DNA from 2 places in the Butyricicoccus sp. AF35-5AC genome. Region 2 is predicted to be linked to the other one. Evidence: predicted binding sites of a transcription regulator. Region 2 holds the regulator's gene; the other holds the start of a gene.
What was found. The regulator LexA, encoded in region 2, represses DNA repair genes until DNA is damaged. The targets are predictions, from matches to a motif close to CNAACANNTGTTNG.
Positions count from the first base shown of each region.

Region 1: the regulator LexA is predicted to act here: its motif matches at 2,737-2,750, upstream of dinB (DNA polymerase IV).

Region 1 is NZ_QUDX01000001.1:186,405-193,759, reverse strand. It holds gene DWZ82_RS00890 (thiazole synthase) at 154-918, opposite strand; gene mscL (large conductance mechanosensitive channel protein MscL) at 997-1,410, shown strand; gene thiF (sulfur carrier protein ThiS adenylyltransferase ThiF) at 1,458-2,093, opposite strand; gene thiS (sulfur carrier protein ThiS) at 2,300-2,494, opposite strand; TPP riboswitch at 2,567-2,669, opposite strand; gene dinB (DNA polymerase IV) at 2,768-3,982, shown strand; gene DWZ82_RS00865 (hypothetical protein) at 4,017-5,057, opposite strand; gene DWZ82_RS00860 (RNA polymerase sigma factor) at 5,023-5,523, opposite strand; gene pdxR (MocR-like pyridoxine biosynthesis transcription factor PdxR) at 5,611-7,017, opposite strand.
Region 2 is NZ_QUDX01000001.1:7,167-14,521, forward strand. It holds gene DWZ82_RS00035 (DAK2 domain-containing protein) at 1-1,629, opposite strand, end outside; gene DWZ82_RS00040 (Asp23/Gls24 family envelope stress response protein) at 1,940-2,290, opposite strand; gene lexA (transcriptional repressor LexA) at 2,588-3,178, shown strand; gene recG (ATP-dependent DNA helicase RecG) at 3,983-6,034, shown strand; gene secA (preprotein translocase subunit SecA) at 6,103-7,355, opposite strand, start outside.

The DNA.
Region 1 (7,355 bases), 180 kb from region 2:
TTTTCATAAAAACGCGGGGCGTGTACCTGCGTTTTTATACAAGGAAGAAAATTTGTGTGCCGTGTAACGACGCGCAAATTTTCTTGCCGGATATGTCCGGGCTTTGCCCGGCATATCCTTTTTCGATTGAAAGCGTGGTTTCAATCGAGAACTTTAATCCTGCAGGAAACCGGTCAGCGGAGAGGATGCCGACGCCGTCTCACGGACGCGGCCCAGACCGGCAAGGTACGCCGTGCGGCCTGCCTCAATCGCCTGCTTGAACGCCTCAGCCATCGCCGGAATATCGCCTGCGGTGGCAATCGCGGTGTTTGCCATGATGGCTGCCGCACCCATTTCCATTGCCTCGCAAGCCTGCGACGGACGGCCGATGCCTGCGTCTACAATGATCGGCAGGTCGATTTCGTCGATCAGGATTTTGATGAACTCGCGGGTGGCAAGACCCTTGTTCGTGCCGATGGGAGCCGCCAGCGGCATGATGGAGGCCGCGCCCGCGTTGACCAGATCACGCGCAACGTTCAGATCGGGATACATATACGGCATGACAACAAAGCCTTCGTTTGCGAGAATCTCGGTCGCGCGGATAGTCTCCTGATTGTCCGGCAGCAGGTACTTGCTGTCGCGCATGATTTCGATCTTGACGAAATCGCCGCAGCCGCACGCACGCGACAGACGCGCAATGCGAACTGCCTCGTCGGCATTGCGGGCACCCGAGGTGTTCGGCAGCAGCGTTACGCCTTCCGGAATATAGTCGAGGATGTTAGCCGTGCCGCCCTCATTTGCGCGGCGCAGCGCCAGCGTGATGATCTGTGCGCCTGCATTCTGCACAGCAGCGTTGATCAGGTCGAGCGAATACTTGCCGGAACCAAGGATAAAGCGGGACTTGAACTCGTGTCCGCCGATTACAAGTGTATCTTTCATGTGAAAAACTCCTTTTTCTTGACCCATTTAAGGGAAACGTATAAACTGATAGTATAAATAAGAAAGGGGAACGTAAAAGTGAAAAAGTTTATCGAAGAATTCAAAGCCTTCGCGCTGCGCGGCAACGTGATGGACATGGCGATCGGTGTTATCATCGGCGGTGCGTTCACCAGCATCGTCACCTCGCTGACCGAAAATATCATCAACCCGATCCTCGGTGCGGCCGGGAGCACCGACCTGAGCGCGTTCGTGCTCAAGATTGGCGGCGTCGAGCTGAAGTACGGTGCATTCATCACCTCGATCATCAACTTTTTGATCATGGCGTTCGTGCTGCTCTGTCTGCTCAAAGCGGTCAATAAGCTGACTGCGCTCGGCAAAAAGCCGGAAGCACCCGCAGAGCCGACCACCAAGGTCTGCCCGTTCTGCTGCAGCGAGATTCCAATCAAAGCTGTCAAATGTGCACACTGCGGTTCCGATCAGCCGAAAGAATAATGGAGAGCGGAGAATGAAAGCTGCGGCTTCTGTTCTCCATTTTCTATTTACGGTTCTGTTTCTCCGATAAGCAGACGCAGCACCATGGTTCCCTCGTGTGCCGAGCAGACCGCTACGCGCGGCGCCATCAGACCGAGACCGTCGGCTACATCGCTTGTACCGTCGCCGCAGAGGTACACATGGCCAAAGCGTTTTTCGGTCTTGATCAGGTTCGCCGAGCCGTAGCCTGCCATGCCGCTGCCCGATACGACCGGCTTTTCCGGCAGTCTGGTAAGCAGATTCTCGAGCAGCATAGCCTTCTGATCCGGCTTGTCGAACGCCTCCACGACCACATCACAGCCGGAGAACAGCCGCTCCACGTTGGACGGAACGACCCGCTCGGTGTAGGTCTCGTAGGTGAGATAGGGATTGATGGCCTCCAGCTGCTCGACAAGTGCGAGCGTTTTCGGAATGCCGAGATCTTTCATCGTGTAATGCTGTCGGTTGAGGTTGGTGATGTCCACCACATCGAAATCCACGAGGATGAGATGACCGACACCCAGCCGCGCCAGAAAAATCGCAAGGTTGGAGCCAAGCCCGCCCAGACCCGCAATGCCGACACACGCCTTGTCCAGCTTAGCCTGAATATCCGCGCCGTGGCGTTCCACCAGTGCGTCATGCAGTTGTTCTTTGGTTAAAATCATGGGAATTCTCCTGTAATCACGCGCAGCGTGCATTTAATCGGAAATTGCATTGCAATTTCCATGAAAACCGGGAGCATGTATCTCGGTTTTCACACCAGTAAGAAATTTGTGTACCGCTCGCAGCGCGCAAATTTCTTTGGGACATATCCGCGTTTTACGCAACATGTCCCCTCTTGCACCAAACTGCAGTTTGGCGCGAAGCGGTATCAGCCGCCGCCCACAAAGCATACGACTTCCAGATGGTCGGCATCGGTCAGCTGCTCTTCCGCGAACTGCGCACGCGGAATGATGGTGCCGTTCTTCTCGACAGCTACACGCTGCGGGTCGTGACCCAGCTCCTTCAGCAGCGCCAGAACCGTGCCCTCTGCGGGAACGGCACGTTCTTTACCGTTTACTTTCATGCAAATATCCTCTTTTCCGCAAGAAAAAATGCTCCGGTCTCACCATGCGGTAAAACCGGAGCATTAAAATTTCAAGTGTATGCGACAGCTTCCCTACGATGGTGCTAACCAACAGGTTCAAAAGGTTAGGCTCTCGCCCTCTCAGCCGCTCATCACGGCACCCTTGCTTGCAAATACAGTATGCACCTCATTCTCCCACTTGTCAAGCACATTTTTTTCGGATATAATGCAGTTATACGATGCAAACATTCGTTCGAGAGGAGATGATGACCGATGGACCGAACCATTCTGCACTGCGACTGCAACTCGTTTTTCGCGAGTGTGGAAACGCTGCTCGACCCGTCGCTTGCCGACGGACCGACCGCCGTCTGCGGTGATCCGGAGAGCCGCCACGGCATCATTCTCGCCAAGAACGAGAAGGCCAAAGCCTTCGGCGTACAAACTGCCGAGACCATCTGGCAGGCGAAACGGAAATGCCCGGATTTACGGCTGGTAGCACCGCATCGGAGCGAATATGTGAAGTTTTCGCGCAAATGCAACGAGCTGTACCTGCAGTACACCGATCTTGTCGATCCGTTCGGCATTGACGAATCCTTCCTTGATGTCACCGGCTCGATGCACCTGTTCGGCTCCGGCGAGCATATTGCGGACGAGCTGCGCCGCCGCATGCGCGAGGAGGTCGGACTGACCATCTCGGTCGGCGTGTCGTTCAACCGCGCGTTCGCCAAGCTCGGCAGCGATTACAAAAAGCCGGACGGCACGACGGTCTTTTCGCGCGAAAATTTTAAGCAGCGCGTGTGGACCTTGCCCGCGAACACACTCCTGTATGTCGGCAAACGCGCCAGCGACCGGCTGAATCGACTGGGCGTGCGCACGATCGGCGAGCTGGCGGCCTGCGATCCGGCATTTATCCACAGCATTCTGGGCAAAAACGGCGATCTTCTGCTGCGTTACGCCAGAGGTGAGGACGATGAGCCGGTGCGCTCGTTTTACGCGGAACGAGAAGTCAAATCGGTCGGCAACAGCATGACGTTCGCACACAATCTGCTCGGCGCGGACGAATGCCGCATGGGCATCACGGCGCTGTGCGACAATGTCGGCAGACGTTTGCGAAAACGTGGCATGGTGTGCCAGACCGTGCAGCTCGGCATCCGCGACCCGGAATTTCACAACCGCTCACGTCAAATAACGCTTGAGCGGCCGACCAATTCCACGCGTGCGCTCATCGACCTGTCCATGCAGCTGCTGCTCGGACATTGGCCGATGGACAAGCCGGTGCGCCTGCTCTCGGTCACGGCAGCCAATCTGCTGCCGGAAAATCAGTCGTGCGAGCAGCTTTCGCTGTTTGACGCCGCCGAGGATATCCAGAAGCGCGACCGTCAGCATAAGCTCGACCAGACGGTTGACGCACTGCGGCAGAAATTCGGTGATAAATCAGTCATGTTCGCGCATTCGGTGAAGAAAAAGGATAAAACGGATAAAAAATGAGGACATATCTGCCGGATATGTCCTCATTTTTGCGTTACTGCGTCAGCCGGAAGGATACCGCCCAGTTGCCGTCCATCAGGTCGCTTGCGGTGTAGATATCACCGGTAAGTGTACAGCCGGCAACATCCTCGTATGCCATCGGGAAAACGTACTCGGTGTAGTCGGTATCGTTGTCAAAATCCTTGTAGGTTACCGTGTAATCGCACATCCGTTCCGTGCCGTCCGCAAGGTGCAAGGTCGAAAAATCTGCGTGATTATCCAGCGTCAGCGAACCATCTGTGCGATAATGCAAATGCAGTTCTCCATTTCGCCATCCGGCAGCAATCAGTGCGCATACCCCATTCTCACTCTGCCACAAAGTGCCCTGCGGAACAAGAAAATCATAGTCGTGCATGGTTTCGTACAGCGAGATATCCGACGCACTCAGACCGTTGATATCGTGGTTCTCGGTCGGTGCATTCTGCGGCACAGCGGACAAATCCGCCGTTACCGGAACGCCTTCCTGTTCCACTTTGCCAATCAGCAGCTTATTAAACGAAAACTCGAACGCGCCTGCCGGAATATCTCCTCCCAAATCGTCAATTTGAAGAAAATACGTTGCCGTGTGGGTACTTGGGTCGTAGTCAACCGTCGAGCAGCCGCAGGACAGCGGTGCAGCTCTGCCCCAGCGCGGATAATCCAAATGCCAGCTGTCATACAGATCCGGCGCGGCATCGCCGAACACGCTGCCGGTGGTGTCGGTCAGCGACAAATAAACCTTTGCCGTGCTGCCTTCCACGTCCGCCGAAACGACCTCCAGCTTGACGCCCCGGTCCTCACAGACCTGCCCGACCGGCTGCAGGTACTCCGCCATGCCGGGCGCGATTTGGTACAGCACCCGCAGAACCGCCTCCTGATTGGCGGCTACGGCGGTGCTCACGCAGGCCAGTGCCGCCGCAACCGCAAGGATGATCTTGAGCGGTTTTCGCGCTCTGTGCGGCCTGCCGCTCTCCATTTTGGCGATCGTCTGCTGCACCAGTGTGTCGCTCGGCGTGATATTCTCATTCATGTCGCGGTACTGCTTGTGAAAATCCATCGTCTAGTTCTCCTTTCATCAATTCGCGCAGCTGTGCCCGTGCGCGTGTCAGCCGTGTGCGTATCGCGGACGGTTTTTCCCCGCTCATGCGCGCAATCTCCTCTGCGGTGTAGCCCTCGCAGTAGAATAAATGCACTGCCGTGCGGTACTTGGGCGTCAGCCGCCGCAGGGCTTCATCCAGTGCGCTGTCCTCCGGCTCGGGAAACGGAATGCAGTCATCGAGCGGTGTGTCATGCCGCCGCCATGCCATGCGCCAGTGGCTTTTCAGGCAGTTGAGCGTCACCCGCAGCAGCCATGCCTTTTCGTGCTCCTCGCTGTCGAAAACCGGCTTTTTACGCACGGTCTGGAGAAAGACCTCCTGAAAAATATCGTCCGCGTCGTGACGGCTGCGCGTCTGCGCATACGCCAATCGGTATACCATGTCGCCGTAGACGCTGACGAGTTGTTCGGGTGTTTTTGCGGTCATGCTCCATCCTCCTTTCACCGGTAATACGAAATAAAAACCCGAAGTGCTACAAATTTTCGCAGAAATTTATCGCACTTCGGGTTGCATTTATTTTGTCCACGCTTGCTTGAGCAGCTTTGCCGCCTCGTCGATCTGCTGTTCGGTCAGACCGGCATAGCCGAGCACGAGTGTTGCTCGCGGCGGCTTGACCGGCGGCGTATAGTACGCCGAAAGCGGGTAAACGCGCACGCCGACCGTCTTTGCGCGCTCAATAAGTTCGTGCTCGAGCATGCCGTTTCGCATGTGCAGCAGCAGGTGCAGACCGGCTTCCGAGCGCGAGACCTCATGCGGCAGGTCGGCCAGCTCGCGATCAAGCGCAGCCATGAGCGCGTCGCGGCGTGCCTGATAGACCTTGCGGCTGCGGCTGATGTGCCGCTCAAAGCCGCCGGTGTGCATAAAGGCCGCCAGCGTGTGCTGGTCAAAGCTCGGCACGGTAGACGAGTACCGCGAAAACCGTTCACGATAACGCGCCATCAACGCATTCGGCAGCACCAGATAGCCGATGCGCAGTCCGGGGGCAAGGCTTTTCGCGAAGGTGTTGACGTACACGACACGGCCTGTCCGATCCAGCTCGCCTAACGCCGGAATCGGGCGTGAGGCATAGCGGAATTCGCTGTCGTAGTCATCCTCGATGATGTAGCGGTCGGGGGCTTCCGACGCCCAGCGGAGGATTTCCAGTCGGCGGGCAGCCGTCATAACCGTGCCCAGCGGGAAATGGTGCGACGGCGTAAGGTATACCACCGATGCGTCACTCGCGGCCAGCGCGTCAGCACGCAGACCGTGCTTGTCCAGCGGTGTCGGACGCACGGTCACACCGTTCACTGCGAAAATCTGATACAGCTTGCGGTAGCCGGGGTTCTCGAGCGCGTACACACGGTCGCGGCCGAGCAGCTGAATGACAAGGTGCATCAGATACTCCGAGCCTGCGCCGATGAGGATGTTGTCCGGCGAGACATTGATGCCGCGGAAGTCGTGCAGGTAGCGCACGATCTCCTCTCGAAGTTCCGCCGCGCCACATGGGTCGGTCGCACGGAGCAGTGCACTCGAGTATTCGCTCAGCACACTGCGCGACAGCCGCGCCCATGTGGAGAACGGAAAGCAGCCGTTATCGACAAAATCCGTGCGAAAATCGTAAGGATAGGTCTCCTCAGAGGCGAAAATCGGCGACAAAGGCGGTGTAAATGGCTCCTGCGGCTCGGAGACTGGCACGGCAAGCTGCTCCTGCACAAAGTAGCCGCGCCTTGGCGCAGAGGCGATGTAGCCTTCGGCGGCAAGCTGACCGTAAGCGGTTTCCACGGTGATCTGGCTGACGCGCAGATTGGCCGCCAGCTGGCGTTTGCTCGGCAGGCGCGTGCCGCCGGGCAAGGCGCCGGACATGATGTCCGCGCGGACAGCGTGGTAGAGCTGCTCGTAGAGCGGCTGTTGGTCGTACGGTTTGAGATGGTAAGTCAGCATGGCCGGATGCTCCTTTCTTTGCGTCTTTTGCAAAATCTGTGCTGATTTTATGAGTTATCGCTTGCGAAGCGAACGAAATCTGCGCTGACGCCGCGCGGGCGCACAAGAGGGTAGACACCAAGGTTTCTACCCTCTTGTGAATCACCCGTTTCCTGTCATAGTCTGGCGCAGACCAGAGACCGGCGACCGCTGCGAAAATAGGGGTACGGCAGTCGGGTTACTCTTGCGTTTGTTTCGTAAAATATTCGCAGTTCCCGGATAGCTTACTGCTACACAGACCGGCTACTTCCAGCAGGCGCGACATACCCGTGTCGCGCAATTCGTTAGCGTGTTATCAC
Region 2 (7,355 bases):
GTAGTAAACCGGCTGACCGCCGTTGATGACGTTGATCTCCATCTCCTTATTTTCCTTGTGCAGCAGGTTTTCAACCTCAGCGGCCTGCTCCTCGGTAACGCCTTCGCCGAAGATAACGGTTGCAAACGCGCTGTCGTCGGAGACCATCTCACGAGCCAGCTTTTTGAGGACCGAGGTTTCCTTGCCGTTGGCGCACAGCTTGCCCTCGCACAGAGAGAGATACTCGCCCTGCTTGATCTTCTTGCCGTCAAACTCGCTGTCGCGGGCCGCATACGTCACCTGACCGCTGCGGACGTGCTTTGTCGCGTCCAGCATGGCAAGCGCCAGCTCGCTGTCCTGCTCAGCTTCCGGATCGACTGCCAGCATAGCCGAAATGCCCTGCGGGATGGTCTTGGTCGGCACGACGATCACCTTTTTCTCCTCGGAGAGATGAACCGCCTGCTCGGCAGCCATGATGATGTTCTTGTTGTTCGGCAGCACGAAAACGATCTCTGCCGGAACGGCATCGACAGCGTGCAGAATGTCGTCGGTGGACGGGTTCATGGTCTGTCCGCCCTGTACGACAACGTCCGCACCGAGGTCGGTAAACAGGGTTTTGAGACCCTCACCGGCAGCAACGGCTACAAAGCCAAACTTCTTCTCTGCCGGAACGATCACGCGCTCCTTGGGCGCGTCTGCCGTGCCCTCGATTACCTTGGCGGTGTGCTGCTCGCGCATGTTTTCGATCTTAACGGTCAGCAGCGGACCGAATTTCAGACCCTCCTCGAGCGCCTTGTTCGGCTGGTCGGTGTGAACGTGTACCTTGACGATATCATCATCCTCGACAACAACCAGCGAATCGCCGATTTCGTTCAGGATAGAGCGCAGACGGGCAACATTGCGTGCCTTGTCCTTGCGGGATGCGATGAACTCGGTGCAGTAGGTGAAGGTGATGTCCTCGTCGTTGATCGCAGCGAAGTCTGCGGTGGACTTGGTCGGCTCTGCCGCAACAGCACGTTCCTTGTGGATGCCGCGCAGCGCGTCCAGCATGCCCTCGAAGATGGTGATAAAGCCGAAGCCGCCGGCGTCAACCACGCCTGCCTTTTCGAGCACCGGATTTTGGTGAACGGTTTCCTCAAGTGCGGTGTGGCCCTGCTCGAGGATCGCTGCCAGAACCTGCTCTGCGGTGAGCGTCGGCTCGGCCTGACACAGCTCGACCGCGTGCTGTGCTGCAACGCGCGATACGGTCAGGATGGTGCCCTCAGCGGGCTTCATAACCGCCTTGTAGGCGGTGTCTACGCCTTCGCGCAGCGCAAGCGCGAGGGTGCGGCCGTCAGCCTCCTCGGTCTCGCGCAGCTTTTTCGCCATGCCGCGGAACAGCAGCGACAGGATAACACCCGAGTTGCCGCGTGCGCCGCGCAGCAGCGCGGAAGCGGTCGCATCCGCCGCTTTGGCGAGGGTCGGCTCAGCGAGCTTTTCCATCTCAGCCATCGCGGAACCCATCGTCATGGACATATTCGTTCCGGTATCGCCGTCCGGCACCGGGAATACGTTCAGTTCGTTTGCCTGTTCCTTCTTTTCGGCAATGGCGAGTGCGCCCTCGATCACCATGGACCGGTACAGCGCACCGTTGATTTTCTGATCTGCCATTTAATTTAATCTCTCCCTAAAAAAAGTAACCGCGCAGTTGCGCGTAATAAGATTTCGGTTTGCTTGCAAACCGTAACCGCATGGCAGGATTTCCTTCGGGCAATCCGAGCCATTGGCTCCGTCCGCAGACGTCCGCGGTTACGCCGCGGCATGCAATCAGCGGCGTATTTCGCCGCAACAAAACCCGCGACATGTGCGTGGGTTTTGTTACCCCGACTCAGCCGTCCTGGACGGCGACGTTCGGGTATCGGAAGTCAGTTTCTCCGGAACTGACTTCCGTATATAGGGGACTTGCGAAGTCCCCTATAGGTCAGTCCGCCTTAATACTCTCTACATAGATATCGACGTTCTTCACGTCCACACCGGTCAGGCGCTCAACGTTGTAGCGTACCTCGCCGATGATAGAGCGGCAGACGGTGGCAATATTCACACCGTGCTCGACTGCAATGTGCAGGTCGATGTTGACACCGCCGTCCACAGCCTCGGTGACCTTTACGCCGCGCGACTGGTTTTCCAGTCCGAGCAGGTGCGCCAGTCCGTCCGACATGGAGCGGATAGTCATGCCTTTGACACCGAAGCAGGAGGATGCTGCGTAACCGGCAATGCCAGCCAGCACCTCGTTGGTAATGTCGATATATCCGAGATCGGTCTTGATGGTCATATAAAAACCTCCCTGCGAGTTAGGGGTGCAGAATGCGGGTCCCCTTGCAATAATCAATACTTTTGCTGTTTATATGATATAACAAAATCATGTAAAATACAAGCAATGCGGTGATGAAACTGCGTTATTTTTCAACACAGCGGCAGAAAATGGATAAATTGAAGGATAGTGTCGAATAACGCGGAAAATTCGTGCAGGTTAATGCAAACAAATGTTTGCTTATTGCGGCGGATTGCGGTATAATAAGGATAAAATTACGAACGTATGTTCCGACGGAAACAGCGAGGAGTGCCGAAAATGAAGAAGATTTCCGCCAAACAACAGCAGATACTGGATTATATAAGCAGTTATTCCCTCGAACACGGCTATCCGCCTTCGGTGCGCGAGATTGGTGCAGAGATGGGACTGCGGTCGCCGTCCACCGTGCATGCGCACCTGAAAAAGCTGCAGGAGGCCGGTTATCTGGAGCCGAATGAGCATAAATCGCGTGCGCTGACGCCGGTCAGCGGCCCTTCCATGGTGCCGCGCGTGCCGATTCTGGGCCGTGTCACCGCCGGTATGCCGATCCTCGCGGTGGAGGAGCATATCGGCTATGTGCCGTTCGAACCGGCAGCGGGAGGCGGCGAGTATTACGCGCTGCGCATTCGCGGCGATTCGATGATCGGCGTGGGCATTATGGATGATGATCTGGTCATTATCCGGCAGGATATACAGGCGCGCAACGGCGACATCGTGATCGCGCTGCTCGAGGATGAGGCTACCTGCAAGACGCTCAACATCACGCCGGACGGCGTATGGCTCATGCCGGAGAATCCGGCGTATCCGCCGATCAACGGCACCGGGTGCCAGATTTTAGGCGTGGTGAAGGCGGTTTACCGCGAGTATTAAGAGCAGCCTTTTTCAGTACCGGCTGAGCGGGGGACGTGCGCTGACGCCGCGCGGGCGCACAAGAGGGTAGACACCTGCGGTTTCCACCCTCTGATTTTCACCCGTTTCCCTTTGTTTGTTAGTTTGGCGCAGACCAGAGAGCGGCGACCGCTTCGAAAAGGGGAACGGCAGTCGAGTTACCACAGCGTGTCTTTCGCAACCTGTTCGCAGTTCACAGATAGCGTACTGCTACGCAGACGGTTCAGTCTCCGCAAGCGCGACATACTCGTGTCGCGCAACCCTTTGGCATGTTATAACGCATGGCACCTATGAATTTATGCGTTTGGTACCTTTTATCTTGCGTAGGCCCTGTCTATTGTAACGCGCTAACGAATTGTGCGGCACTGTTATGCCGCACCCAGCGTAGAGTTGCCCGTATGTGTAGCAGTAAGGTATCTGACCCTGCGAATACGCGGATACATGGACGGCTATCAGTCGTCCTGCGGAAGAAAAAATCCTCTGCCGTTCCTTTATAGTCTCAGTTCTGCAAATTTCGCCGTGCTAAGAGGAAACGGGGAGATTCATAAGAGGGGTGGAAACCTTTGGTGTCCATCCCTCTTATGCGCCCGCCGCGTAGGCGAATCCCCGCTGAACTTCAGCGAAAAACGCTCCGCCCGTTAGGGCGAACCGTCTGCGCGGTTCGTGCGCCCCGGTCAATTGGTGCAGAAAAAAGGGCGCCGCCCAGAATGGGCGAACCGCCTGCGCGGTTCGTGCGCCCCGTAAAGCGGGTGCCTTGCAAATCAAAATTCCCAAAGGAGAATCCTCATGCCATCGGTTGATGACAGCATCCAGTTCGTCAAGGGCATCGGCCCGAAAAAGGCGAAGCTGCTCGAAAAACTGCATATCCGCACGCTTCGTGACGCGCTCGAGACCTACCCGCGCGACTACGAGGATCGCACTCACATCACGCCGATTGCGGAAATCGACATGGAGGACAAGTACGCCGTGCGCGCTGTGGTCGGCACCGAACCCAGGGTCAACCGTATCCGCAAGGGCCTGACGCTGGTCAAGTGCACGATTTACGACGAAACCGGCACGCTGAACGTCACCTATTTCAACAATCCATATGCTGCGGCGCAGCTCCGCGTGGGACAGGAGTATGTGTTCTACGGCAAGGTGCAAGGATTCGGGCGCGGCCGCACGATGGTCTCCCCGCAGTCGGAGAAGGTCGCACCGGACGCTGACCACCCGGGACGCATCGTGCCGGTCTATCCGCTGACGGCGGGACTGACCCAGCGCGATCTCGAGCGTGTAACCGCTGCCGCGCTCGACACGCTGACCGGTGAATGGCCCGATCCGCTGCCCGAACTTTTGCGGGCGAAATACCGCCTGCCGGACGCAGTAGACGCACTTTCTGCAATTCACCGGCCGAAAACCAAGGACGATGTGGCGCAGGCACGCCGACGTATGGTATTCGAGGAGCTGTTTTTGCTCTGCTGCGGTCTGCAGCAGCTGAAGGAGCGCCGAAAAGCGGATTCCGGCATTGTTTTTACCTCGAATGGATTGGATTCGTTCTTTGAAGCCCTGCCGTTTACGCCGACCGGTGCACAGCGGCGTGCGATTATGGAGATCGCGGCAGACTGCGCCTCCGGACGGCCGATGAACCGGCTGGTGCAGGGTGATGTCGGCTCGGGCAAGACAGTGGTAGCGGCCGGATTGTGTGCGCTGGCCGCGCAGAACGGCTGGCAGGCGGCTTTCATGGCGCCGACCGAAATCCTCGCCGCGCAGCACGCGGAGACGCTTGCCCCTATGCTGGACAAGCTGGGCATCTCGTGCACGCTGCTCACCGGCTCGATGACTGCCGCGCAGAAGCGGGCGGCGCTCGCCGCCATCGAGACCGGTGCGGCGCAGGTGGTCGTGGGCACGCACGCGCTCATTCAGCAGGGTGTGCAGTTTCATCGGTTGGGTGCCGTTATCGCGGATGAGCAGCACCGGTTCGGTGTGGCGCAGCGTGCCGCGCTGTCCGCGAAAGGCGGCTCGCCGCATGTGCTCGTCATGTCGGCTACGCCGATTCCGCGCACGCTCGCACTCATCATGTACGGCGATCTGGATGTATCCGTGCTGGACGAGATCCCGCCCGGAAGAAGTCCGGTCGAGACCTACGCCGTGGGCGAAAACATGCGCAAGCGTATTACTGCCTTCATTGATAAGCAGGTCGGTCTCGGCGGACAGGCTTACGTTGTGTGTCCGCTCATCGAGGACAGCGAAAATGCGGAAACAAAGCTGAAAAGCGCGGAGCAGCATGCAAAAGACCTGCAGAAGCTGCTTCCGCACCGGCACGTGGCTGTACTGCACGGACGCATGAAAAACGCGGAAAAAGATCAGATCATGCGCGATTTTGCAGCGCAGAAATACGATATTCTGGTCGCAACAACGGTTATCGAGGTCGGTGTGGACGTGCCGAACGCCAATCTGATGGTGGTCGAGGACGCAGACCGGTTCGGTCTGTCGCAGCTGCACCAGCTGCGCGGACGTGTCGGCCGCGGCACACGGCAGTCGTACTGCGTGTTCTTCGGCGCGGACAAGGGACAGGTCGCGCGGGAGCGCCTGCGCATCCTGTGCAGGACCGGCGACGGCTTCGAGGTCGCACGCGCAGACCTCGCGCAGCGCGGTCCGGGTGACTTTTTCGGTCAGCGGCAGCACGGTCTGCCCGCACTGCACGTTGCGGATTTAGCGGCTGACCTTGCGCTCATGCAGAACGCCCGCGAGGAAGCGGAAGCGCTGCTGGTCGCCGACCCAACACTCGCCGGATATCCCATCCTGCTTGACCGTGTGCAGCGTATGTTCGCCGAACAAAATGATGAAGCGTTCAATTAAATAAAAACAGGAGAGAACCTCGGTTCTCTCCTGTTTCAGTCTGTCAATAAAGTCCGGTTTCGCGACAGTTATTTATACGGGTCGTCCGGCTTGAGGTAGCAGCATTTCTTATACTTCTTGCCGCTGCCGCACGGGCACGGATCATTCGGGCCGGGCTTTTTGCCGGCACGCTTGGGCTCTGCCTTGACAGAACCGTCGGTTGCGCCTGCTGCGCCGGTCTCCTTGGCTACCTGCTCACGCTTGGGTTCCTCACGGGTGCGAACCTGTGCAAGGAAAATCATGCGGACGGTATCCTCACGGATGGAATCGATCATCGCGTCGAACATATCAAAGCCCTCGCGCTTATACTCGACCACCGGATCGTACTGACCGTATGCACGCAGGCCGATGCCGTTGCGCAGCTCGGTCATAGCGTCGATGTGGTCCATCCACTTGCTGTCTACGTTCTTGAGCAGTACAACGCGCTCCAGCTCACGCATGATGGGCGAGCCAAGGGCCTGCTCCTTAGCGTCATAAACCTTGTGCGCCTGATCTGCCAGAATGTTGGTCAGCTGGTCAGCGGTCAGATCGTCGCACTCCTCGGGCGTGAAGGTGCAGTCCTCCGGACGCAGGAATACGCCGATGAACGGACGGCGCGCCTGTTCAACCATCTCGGTCGAAATCAGGTTATGCTCGCCAATGGCGGCATGAACCGCATGGGCGATGGTCTCGTCAATCATCTTGACGATGTTGTCCTTAACGTCCTTGCCCTCGAGCACCTGCAGACGCTGTGCGTAGATGGTCTGACGCTGGGTGTTCAGCACATCGTCATACTCAAGGACGTGCTTACGAACGCCGAAGTTGCGGGATTCGATCTTCTTCTGGGCATTTTCAATCGCGCCGGACAGAATCTTCTGGTCGATCGGCTCGTCATCGGCAATGCCGAGGGTGTCCATCATGTTCTGGATACGCTCGGAGCCGAACAGACGCATGAGGTCATCCTCCAGTGAAATGTAGAAGCTGGATTCGCCGGGGTCGCCCTGACGGCCGGCACGGCCGCGCAGCTGGTTGTCGATTCGGCGGGATTCATGACGCTCGGTGCCGAGGATATACAGACCGCCTGCCGCACGAACCTTTTCGGCTGCCGCGTCGGTCTCGGTCTTGAACTTGCTGTACAGTTCCTCAAACTTGGCACGGATAGCCAGAACCTCCTGATCGTCGGTGTCGGCATGGCCGTTTGCCTCGTAGATCATGTGGTCGATGTAGTCGTGCGCAACGCGCTCGTCCATCTCGCCCTTCTGCACACGGTCCTCGACCTCGTGACGGAGATACTTCTTAATTT